Regions from separate parts of the Allobosea beijingensis genome, predicted to be linked through region 3. Evidence: riboswitches for the same ligand, from Rfam matches in the RefSeq annotation. Region 3 holds a riboswitch; each other region holds the start of a gene.

Region 1 (3,265 bases), 120 kb from region 3:
GGGCAAGAAGCGTGGCCGACGCCACGATCGCATAGTCACCGAGCCCAGCGGCGCAACCGAGCGCAGCGGTGACCCATATCGCCGCGGCCGTGGTCAGGCCTGTCGGCGTCGAATGGCCCCGGCGCAGCACGATGACGCCGGCGCCGAGAAAGCCGATTCCGGTCAGAAGCCCCTGGACGACGCGGCTCGCGGCGTCGGCCTCGCTCGGCTCGCTAAAGATCGTCGCGGCAGCGGCCGTGCCCAACCCGACCAGCCCGAAGGTGCGGATCCCGGCCGCGCGCTGCTTGTTGGTCCGCTCCCAGCCCACGACGATGCCGGCGGCCATGCCGGCCAGCAACCTGGCAAGCAGATCCAATTGTCCCCACAGAAAATCACTCATGGCCCACCCCCGAAAACGATGATCGAGGGCATGAACGCATGAGAGCCGCCTGCGTTCGTTCTCTGGCAAACAAGCAGCAGCCGGCGATGCGGCCTGCTAGAACTCGATCCCCTGCTGTGCCTTCACGCCGGCAGCAAAGTGGTGCTTCACCAGCGTCATCTCGGTAACGAGGTCGGCGGCCCCGATCAATTCCGGCTTGGCGTTGCGGCCGGTCACGACGACGTGCAGATCAGGGCGACGGGCAGCCAGCGTCGAGACCACGTCGGCGAGCGGCAAATAATCGTAGCGCAGGGCGATGTTGAGTTCGTCCAGCACCAGCAGGCGAATCTCCGGATCGGCCATCAACTCCCTGGCCTTGGCGAAGGCGCGCTCGGCGGCGGCGATGTCGCGGGCCTTGTCCTGCGTCTCCCAGGTGAAGCCCTCGCCCATGCTGTGCCAGCTCACCTGATCGCCGAAGGCTTCCAATGCCTTGCGCTCCCCGGTCGACCAGGCGCCCTTGATGAACTGCACCACGCCGATGCGCCAGCCATGGCCGAGCGCGCGCAGAATCAAGCCGAAGGCCGCCGTCGACTTGCCCTTGCCGGGGCCCGTGTTGACGATGAGCAACCCCTTTTCGAGCGTCTTGGAGGCGACTTCGGCGTCCTGAACCGCCTTGCGCTTCTCCATCTTCGCCTTGTGGCGGGCGGCGTCTTCGGTATCCGTCATCATTTCACTCGCATCGGCAGTCCAGCGACCATGAAGACCACGCTGGCCGCCCGCGCCGCAAGCGCCTGATGGAGACGCCCGGCCTCGTCGCGGAAGCGGCGAGCCAGCGCATTCTCCGGCACGATGCCGAGCCCGACCTCGTTGCCGACCAGCACCAGCGGCGCCGAGACGCGCTCGCAGGCGGCGATCAGGGCTTCGCGGGCTGCGGCCGTATCGTGTTCCGCGAGGATGAGATTGGTCAGCCAGAGCGTCAGGCAATCGACGAGGACCGCGCGCCCCTCCGGTTGGGCGGCGATGACTTCGGGCAGGTCGAGTGGCGCATCGACCGTCTGCCAGCCGGCCGGACGGCGCGCGCGGTGCTCGGCGATGCGCTCGCGCATCTCGTCGTCATAGGCCTGTGCCGTCGCGATATAGCTCCAGGGCGCCGGCTGGGCCTCGACCAGCGCCTCGGCATGGCGGCTCTTGCCGGAGCGGGCACCGCCGAGGACGAGGGTGAGATGGGGAATTTCGTTCGGCATCGCGGAAGCAGGGTTCAAAGGACCATCCTGCATTGCACAGCGGCACGGCGAAGGCTAATGATCGTCGCTGACGGTGCCTCCGCGAGGAGGTGAAAAGGGAACGCGGTGCGAGACCGCGGCTGCCCCCGCAACTGTAAGCGGATGTCCTTCGCCATCGGCCACTGGAGCGCTCGCTCCGGGAAGGCGGCAAGGGACGCGAAGTCCGCGAGCCAGGAGACCTGCCGTCGACCCGCAGAGATCCAACCGGCTGCCGGCGGGGCGGCCACGGAGAACGCTTATGAACACCGTTTCGGTTTCCACCCCCACACTCAGCGTTTCGGACCGCGTCAAGGCGGTTGCCGCTGCGCTCGTGATCGGCGTCGCGCTGATCTACACGACCGGCTTCGCGGCCTCGACGAACCTCCACAACGCCGCGCACGACAGCCGTCACGGCCTCGCCTTTCCCTGCCACTGAGGGAAAGCCATCATGGTCACGCGTGTTCTCACGGTCAGCATCCTGGCCGGGCTTCTGGCTGGCTTGATCGTCGCCGCCCTGCAGCATGTCACCACCACCCCGCTGATCCTCAAGGCCGAGACCTATGAGACGGCGCTCGCGCTGAAGGCGCCGACTCTCGCCGCCTTCGACGGCGAGGCGAAACTCATCCTCGCGCATGGCCCGGCCGGCGACGCGCCCGGCCAAGACCATGCCGAATGGAAGCCGCAGGACGGCCTCCAGCGCACGCTCTTCACCGGCGCGGTGACGATCGCGACCGCGATCGGCTTCGCGGCTTTGCTGCTCGCCGGCATGATCGCGGCCGGCGACCGGATCGAGCAGCGCACCGCCCTCGTCTGGGGCGCCTGCGGCTTCCTGGCGTTGGGGCTCGCGCCGGCGATGGGGCTGGCTCCGGAACTACCAGGCGCGGCCTCGGCTGCGCTGGGACAGCGCCAGTTCTGGTGGCTCTGGACCGCCATCGCGACCGCGGCCGGGCTCTTCCTGTTCCTGCGCTTCGATCAGCCCTGGCTGAAGCTCGTCGCCATCGTCGTGATCCTGCTGCCGCATGTCGTCGGCGCTCCGCTACCGGCCCCACCGGAGAGCAAGGTTCCGGCGGAGGTCGCCGCCCATTTCGCCTCGCTCTCGCTCGGCATCCAGGCCGCGCTCTGGCTCGTCACCGCCTTCATGGTCGGCGTGCTCTGGCCCTGGGCGAGCCGCCGGGCCTCTGAAGCCTGAGGCAAGCCAATGTCCGAGGGCGACCTCACCATCCATGTCTGCACGGCCTGCCGCCGTGCCCGCGCCGATCTCCCGGAGGGTTACGACCAGCCGGGGCTGGCGCTGGCCGAACGTCTCGCCGAACAGCTCAAAGCCAAGGGCAGCACGATCCCCGTGCTGCCCGTCGAGTGCCTCTGCGTCTGCAAGCGGCCCTGCACCATCGCGCTCACGGCCGATGGCAAATGGACCTATCTGATCGGCGACCTCGACACCGACACCCATCTCGACGAGATCGTCGGCGCCGCGGAGGCCTATGCCGCCAGCGCCAACGGCATCGTTCCCTGGAAAGAGCGGCCGCAGTCCTTCCGCAAGGGCGTGGTCGCGCGCGTGCCGCCTTTGCCGGCGCGCCAGCAAGGATGACATCATGAACACTCCGCAGACCACGAACCTGGGCAAGACGCCCTGCACGATCATCAC
Region 2 (3,265 bases), 2.7 Mb from region 3:
CCGCTCGACGAGGGCGTCACCTTCGCGCCTCGTGCCACGATCTACGAATTGTAAGGAGAGGACCCGTGCCCAGGATCGAGGCCGTCGATTTCTTCTATCTCGCCATGCCTGTCGTCACCGATGAGGCCGATGGCAGCCAGGATGCGCTGCTGGTCAGGGTCGCCGCCGGTGGCCATGTCGGCTGGGGCGAATGCGAGGCGGCGCCATTGCCTTCCATCGCCGCCTTCATTTGCCCGATGTCGCATGGCGTCTGCCGGCCGGTCGCCGACTCCGTGCTCGGCCAGGCGCTTGAAAGCCCGGAGGATATCGCCCGCATCGCCGCGGCTGTCGCCTATAACTCGATGGACCTGCTGCAGGCGCCGCATACCTTCTCGGGCGTCGAGATGGCCTTGTGGGACATCCTCGGCAAGATGCGGTCAGAACCGGTCTGGCGCCTGCTCGGATACGCGAAAAGCCATCCCAAGACGCCCTATGCCTCGGTCCTTTTCGGCGACACGGCGCAGGAAACTCTCGAACGCGCCCGCGATGCCCGCAAGGGCAGCTTCCGCGCCGCCAAGTTCGGCTGGGGGCCGATCGGTCGCGGCAGCGTCGAGGCTGATGCCGAGCATTTCGTCGCCGCTCGCGAGGGTTTGGGGCAGGATGGCATCCTGCTCGTCGATACCGGCCAGATCTTCATCGAGGACGTCGAGCGCGCCGCCGCCCGTCTGCCCGCCATGGAGAAGGCGAACGTGCTCTGGTTCGAGGAGCCCTTCCATGCCAGCGCGCTCGAACCTTATGGCGCGCTAGCCAAACGCAGCCCCAAGGTCCGGCTGGCCGGCGGGGAGGGCGCCCATAACGAGTCGATGGCGCGGCAGCTCATCGACTATGGCGGCATCGGCTACGTCCAGATCGATTGCGGCCGCATCGGCGGTATTGGCCCGTCCAAGGCGGTGGCGGATTACGCGGTCGCCAAGGGCGTGACCTTCGTCAACCACACCTTCACCTCGCATCTCGCTCTCTCGGCCTCGCTCCAGCCCTATGCCGGCCTCGCCGATCACGAGATCTGCGAATATCCGGCCATGCCGAAGCCGCTGGCCACGGCGATCTCAGCCAATCATCTGGAACGCGACGCGAACGGGCAGGTCGCCGCGCCCGACGCGCCCGGCCTCGGCATCGAGGTCGCGACGACGGCGCTGCGCGGCTATCTGCAGGAGGTCGAGATCTCCGTCGGCGGCAAGCGGCTCTACAGCACGCCAAGGCTCTGACACGATGCCGGCTTGACGCAGCGCCACGCCCTTATAGGGTGTGCGCCGATCGAGGTTCTCCGGGTTGCTCCCGGAGCTAAGAGGGAATTCGGTGAGGCGCGCCTAGCGCCAATGCCGAGGCTGCCCCCGCAACTGTAAGCGGCGAGCTCTCCGTCCATCGTCCACTGGCGCCCGAGGCGCCGGGAAGGCCGGGCGGAACAGGCATCGACCCGCGAGCCAGGAGACCTGCCCCGGTCGTCGAAGACGTCTTTCGGACGGGGTGTTCCGAAGCCTGTGTGTCGATGGCGACCCTTGCGGCCAGCCTCCCGCCCCACATGCCCAAAGCTGCCCCGGCCGTCATCTCGGGGAGCGATGAAACTCATGTTCACGAAGATCAATGCACAGGCCGCCCGGGGCGGCTTGACGGCTGCCTGCCGCGCACTCTATCAGAAATGCAACATTGTTACATTTCGGATGGCCTCGATGCCGGCTGCGCGCCCGTTCAACACCCTGCTTCGCCTGTCCGCCGTCGCGCTGTTCGGCGCTCTCGCCGCCGGTACGGCCAATGCCGCGCCGACCAAGTATCCGCTGACCCTTGAGAATTGCCGCGAGACGATCACTTTCGACGCCGCGCCCAAGCGCGTCGTCGCGATCGGCCAGACCCAGACGGAGATCCTTTATGCGCTCGGCCTCGGTGACCGCGTCGTCGGTACGGCGGTCTGGTTCTCGCCGGTGGCCAAGCCCTATGAGGCCGTCAACGCCAAGGTGAAGCGCCTCGCCGATAACGACCCGAGTTTCGAGGCCGTGCTGGCGCAGGAGCCCGATCTCGTCACCGCGATGTTCGAATGGCATGTCGGGCCGAACGGCATCGTCGGCAAGCGCGACCAGTTCGCCAAGGTGAAGGTGCCGACTTATGTCTCGCCGACCGACTGCATCGGCAAGGACAATTCCGGCGCAGGCGACGGCGTTCGCACCCAGATGTTCACGATGGAACTGGTCTATCGCAACATCCGCGAATTCGGCGAGATCTTCGACGTCGCCGACCGGGCCGAGAAGCTCGTCGCCGAGCTCAAGGCGCGCGAGGACAAGGCCGTCGAGCAGGTCGCCAGGCTGAAGGCGCAGGACGTGCCGGTCGTCGTCTGGTTCTCCAGCAAGGACATCAAGGGCGACGGCTTCATGGCCGGCAAGAACGGCGTTCCCGCCTATATCCTGTCCAAGCTCGGCGCCCGCAACATCATTTCGACCAATGAGGAATGGCCGCTGGTCGGCTGGGAGAGCATCGCCGCTGCCAATCCGGCCGTGATCGTCACCGTGAAGATGGATCGCCGCCGCTTCCCGGCAGACGATATCGAGAAGAAGCTGGATTTCCTGAAGACCGACCCGGTCGCCAGCAAGCTCGACGCCGTGAAGAATGGCCGCATCGTCATCATGGATGTCGGCGCGACGCGCGCCGGGCTCGACACGATCGACGGCATCGAGACCCTCGCCACGGCGATCGCCGGCTTCGGGATCTCGCGTTGAGCCACGCCGCCCATGAGCCGAACTGGCCGGTGCGGATCGGCATCGCGCTGGCCTCGCTGCTGGCGCTGACCTTCTCGGTCGCGCTGGCGGTGACGATTGGCGAAATGCGCATCCCGCTGGACACGGCCTTGAAGGCCCTCGGCAACGGGCTGTTCGATCTCGACTTTCCCGTCAGCGCAATCCAGCAGGGCGTGATCTTCGATTACCGCCTGAGCCGCGCGCTGATGGCAGGCTTGTGCGGCGGCGCGCTCGCGTTATCGGGTGCTATCCTCCAGGCTCTGCTGCGCAATCCACTGGCCGAACCCTATATCCTCGGCATCTCGGCCGGCGCCTCGACCGGCGCTGTCGCGGTGCTGATCCTCGGCATCAGCATCGGCGGCGCGGTGCTTTCGGTCTCTGCCGGCGCCTTCATCGGCTCCTGCGCCGCGCTCGTCGTCGTCGCCTTGCTGGCGACGGGGGCGGGTGGGGCGAGCGATCGCGTCATCCTTGCCGGTGTCGCCACCTCGCAGCTCTTCAATGCC
Region 3 (3,265 bases):
GTAATCGGCGCGGACGCGGAACTGCGGCGAGATTTCGAGCGCGGCGAAAGCCTCGACGCCCTTCGTCCTGGCCTTGCCGATATTGGCGTAGGAATCACGCCTGATGTTGGTGACGATCAGGTTCTCGATATCGTTCTGGAACCAGGTCGCGCCGAACTGAACACGCTTGTCGAGGAGCGGCTGCTCGAAACCGATATCCCAGCCGCGGCTTTCCTCCGGCTTCAGGTTCGGGTTTCCGAAGAAATTGTAGCCGGGGCGGTAGTCGATGAAGAGTTCGCTCAGCGTCGGCGCCTTGAAGCCGGTGCCGTAGCTCGCCTTCAGCTTGGTCTCGATGCCGGGAATGATGACGGCCGGCGCGACACGATAGGTCGTGTGGCCGCCATAGCTGTCGTCATGGTCGCGGCGGATATTGGCCGCCATGAAATAGCGGTCCTCGATATTGCCCTGATATTCGAGATAGGCGGCCTTGTTGCCGTTCGAGGCGATAAGGCTCGTCGTGTCCAGACGCTCGCGCTCATATTGCAGGCCCATGATCAGGTTGTGACCCTTGCTGATCTCGAGATTGCCGCGCCAGTCGAACTTGGTGCGCTCGCCGAGGCTCTGATTGGGCAGGCCGAGCAGCCCGGTCATCGCGGAAGCCGTCCGCGTCCCCCGGTCCTGCCGCGAGTAGGAGACGCCGAAGGTGTTGACGAAGCGTCCGCCAAACGGGTCCCAGACCACCTCGCCGCGGGTGAAGGCCTGCGCGTAGTTCTGCTGGGAGCGATAGGGCGAGGGCTTGCTCGGGAAGCCGGTATCGCCGGTATAACGGAGCTGGCCGTCCTGATAGCGGCCGACCCAGTTCAGCGTCAGCGTGTCGGTGAGCGCGAAGCCGAGGCGCCCCGAATAGCTGTAATTGTCGAAGATGTTCGGATTGATCCGGCGGCCGGACGGCACGAGGTTCGGCGGCGTCACCTCGGTTCCGTCGGCCCGGAAATGGCTGGCGTTGAAGGCGTAGTTGAAGCGCGCATCGCCCCCGCTGAAGCCGAGGGACTGGTTGAAGGTGCCGTGCGAGCCGCCTTCCACGCGCGCCGTCATCTTCGGCGGGCCTTCTCCGCGCTTGGTAGTCACCGAGATGACGCCTCCCAGCGCGTTGGCGCCGTAAAGGCCGCTCTGCGGGCCGCGCAGCACCTCGATGCGCTCGATATCCTCCGTCAGCATCGAGCCGAAATCGAAGGCGCGGTTCGGCGCGGAGGGGTCGTTCGCCTCGATGCCGTCGATCAGCACCTTGACGTGGTTGGAGTTGGTGCCGCGCATGAAGACCGAGGTGAGGCCGCCCGGCCCGCCGGTCTGCACGATGTTGAGGCCGGGCACGGCGGCCAGCGCCTGCGGCAGGGTGCGGCGCTGCTGCTGCTCGATCTCCTTCGCGGTGATCACCGTGACGGAACTGGCGATCTCGCGCGCCGGGGTCGGCGTGCCCGTGGCGCTGACGACGATCTCGTCGAGCGCCACGGTGGCGGGCTCGTTCTGGGCGGCGGCCGGAGCAGCGGCAGCCAGGATGGCAAGGCAGGAAGCGGACAGCAGCAGGCGGCCGCGTCCGGCGGCCGGGAGGGAGACGTTCACGATGGAGACCTCGGGCGTTGACGTCAGTGGCACGTCACCGCGAACGCGATCTCCCATCAGCCGTACGAAAGACGGCGAACGGTCGAATCAGCGATCGGCGCACCCCGGCCGAACGTGTCCGCGTGTGACCACGGCTGACGGCAGGTCTCCTGGCTCGCGGGTCGGTGCCTTTCACCGCCTTCCCAGGTCCGAGGCCCCAGTGGCGTGTGGCGAAAGGCTCGCCGCTTACAGTTGCGGGGGCAGCCGCGGCATGGGGTGGCTCGCCACCCGCACCGCGTTCCCTTTTGATCCCGTGAGGGAACCGTCGGGTCGACGAGTAGGGCGAAAAAGTGGCGGCGTCAAACGGCCGCCGTCCCGACATCGGGGCCATGAACAGGCTCGGCAATTGCGGCTACTGCGCTATACTCCGCAGAACAGAAGCAGATAGGCACCCGCTCGATGCTGGCCGAGACTTTGCCCCCCGCGAGCGTGGGCGTCACCGTCAAACTCTACGACGACCTCTCCTCGGCCATCGTCTCCGGGGAGATCGCGCCCGGCGCCAAGCTGAGCGAGCCGGCGATCGCGCGCCGCTTCGGCGTCAGCCGCGCGCCGGTACGCGAGGCGATCCGGCGCCTGCAGGAGCGCGGGCTCGTCACCTATGTAGCCAATCAGGGGGCGCGCGTCGCCGAGCCGAGCGCGGCCGAGTTCCTTGCGCTGCTCGACGTGCGCGAGGCGACCGAAGGCATGGCCGCCCGTCTCGCGGCCGAAAGCATGAGCGATGACGAGATCGCGGCACTGGAGGCGCTGGTCACGGGGCATCGCGACGAGATCGAGCGCAATCCGATGGGGGCCTATCTCCAGGACGAGCCCGAAGCGGACTTCCACCGCCGCATTGCCAAGGGCAGCGGCAACCCGATCCTGGCAGAGCTGCTCTGCGAGCAGTTCTATCCGCGTCTGCGCCTGTGCCGGCGGCTGCATTCCACGGTGCCGGGGCGTGGCCGCGAGGCCTGGCGCGAGCATATGCGGATCACCGAGGCGATCAGCCATCGCGACGGCGAGCTCGCGGAAATCCTGATGCGGCGCCATATCCGCGCCGCCCGCATGGCACTTCAGGCCGCGCTGGCCGCGAGCGAAAGCGCCAAGCCGGGCAAGCGCCGGAGCGGTGGGAAGCGCTGACGCGGTTCAGCCGGTGGCGGCGGCCGATTGCCCTTCCGCCTCGGCGCGGCGGCGGCGATAGGCGAGCAAAGGGGGCACGACCAGCACCAGCGCGGCGATCCCGAGCAGCGTCGCCGCGATCGGCGTGCCGACCAGCACGCTCCAGTCGTTCTGACTGACGGCGAGCGCGCGCCGGAGCTGGATTTCCGCCTGCGGGCCGAGGATCAGGCCGATCAGGGCCGGCGCTATCGGGAAGTCATGGACCCGCGCGACATAGCCGACGAGGCCCAGCCCGCACATCAACGCAAGGTCCATCCAGGAGGTCGACAGGCCCCAGACGCCGACCATCGCGAAGACGACGATGCCGCCATAGATGTAATGGCGCGGGATCAGCAGCAGCCGGACCCAGATGCCGACCAGCGGCAGATTGAGGATGAGCAGGATGACATTGCCGATATAGAGCGAGGCGATCAGGCCCCAGAGCAGGTCCGGGTTGGTCGCGAAGAGCAGCGGGCCGGGCTGGAGCCCGTAA

The links. Region 3 has a riboswitch for cobalamin ahead of Q9235_RS19140 (TonB-dependent receptor plug domain-containing protein). Riboswitches for the same ligand answer to the same signal wherever they lie in the genome.
Region 1: it holds a riboswitch for cobalamin, as region 3 does, so the genes downstream of both, Q9235_RS18575 (CbtB domain-containing protein) here and Q9235_RS19140 (TonB-dependent receptor plug domain-containing protein) in region 3, are expected to answer to the same signal.
Region 2: it holds a riboswitch for cobalamin, as region 3 does, so the genes downstream of both, Q9235_RS05635 (ABC transporter substrate-binding protein) here and Q9235_RS19140 (TonB-dependent receptor plug domain-containing protein) in region 3, are expected to answer to the same signal.

The regions. Positions count from the first base shown of each region.
Region 1 covers NZ_CP132359.1:3,889,315-3,892,579, forward strand. Annotated here, with positions in the region: gene Q9235_RS18560 (MgtC/SapB family protein) at 1-379, opposite strand, end outside; gene cobO (cob(I)yrinic acid a,c-diamide adenosyltransferase) at 476-1,084, opposite strand; gene cobU (bifunctional adenosylcobinamide kinase/adenosylcobinamide-phosphate guanylyltransferase) at 1,084-1,602, opposite strand; cobalamin riboswitch at 1,658-1,842, shown strand; gene Q9235_RS18575 (CbtB domain-containing protein) at 1,880-2,056, shown strand; gene Q9235_RS18580 (CbtA family protein) at 2,069-2,809, shown strand; gene Q9235_RS18585 (DUF1636 family protein) at 2,819-3,208, shown strand; gene cobW (cobalamin biosynthesis protein CobW) at 3,213-3,265, shown strand, end outside.
Region 2 covers NZ_CP132359.1:1,151,387-1,154,651, reverse strand. Annotated here, with positions in the region: gene Q9235_RS05645 (M81 family metallopeptidase) at 1-54, shown strand, start outside; gene Q9235_RS05640 (mandelate racemase/muconate lactonizing enzyme family protein) at 66-1,244, shown strand; cobalamin riboswitch at 1,280-1,491, shown strand; gene Q9235_RS05635 (ABC transporter substrate-binding protein) at 1,707-2,744, shown strand; gene Q9235_RS05630 (FecCD family ABC transporter permease) at 2,741-3,265, shown strand, end outside.
Region 3 covers NZ_CP132359.1:4,006,091-4,009,355, forward strand. Annotated here, with positions in the region: gene Q9235_RS19140 (TonB-dependent receptor plug domain-containing protein) at 1-1,599, opposite strand, end outside; cobalamin riboswitch at 1,722-1,920, opposite strand; gene Q9235_RS19145 (GntR family transcriptional regulator) at 2,038-2,754, shown strand; gene Q9235_RS19150 (tripartite tricarboxylate transporter permease) at 2,761-3,265, opposite strand, start outside.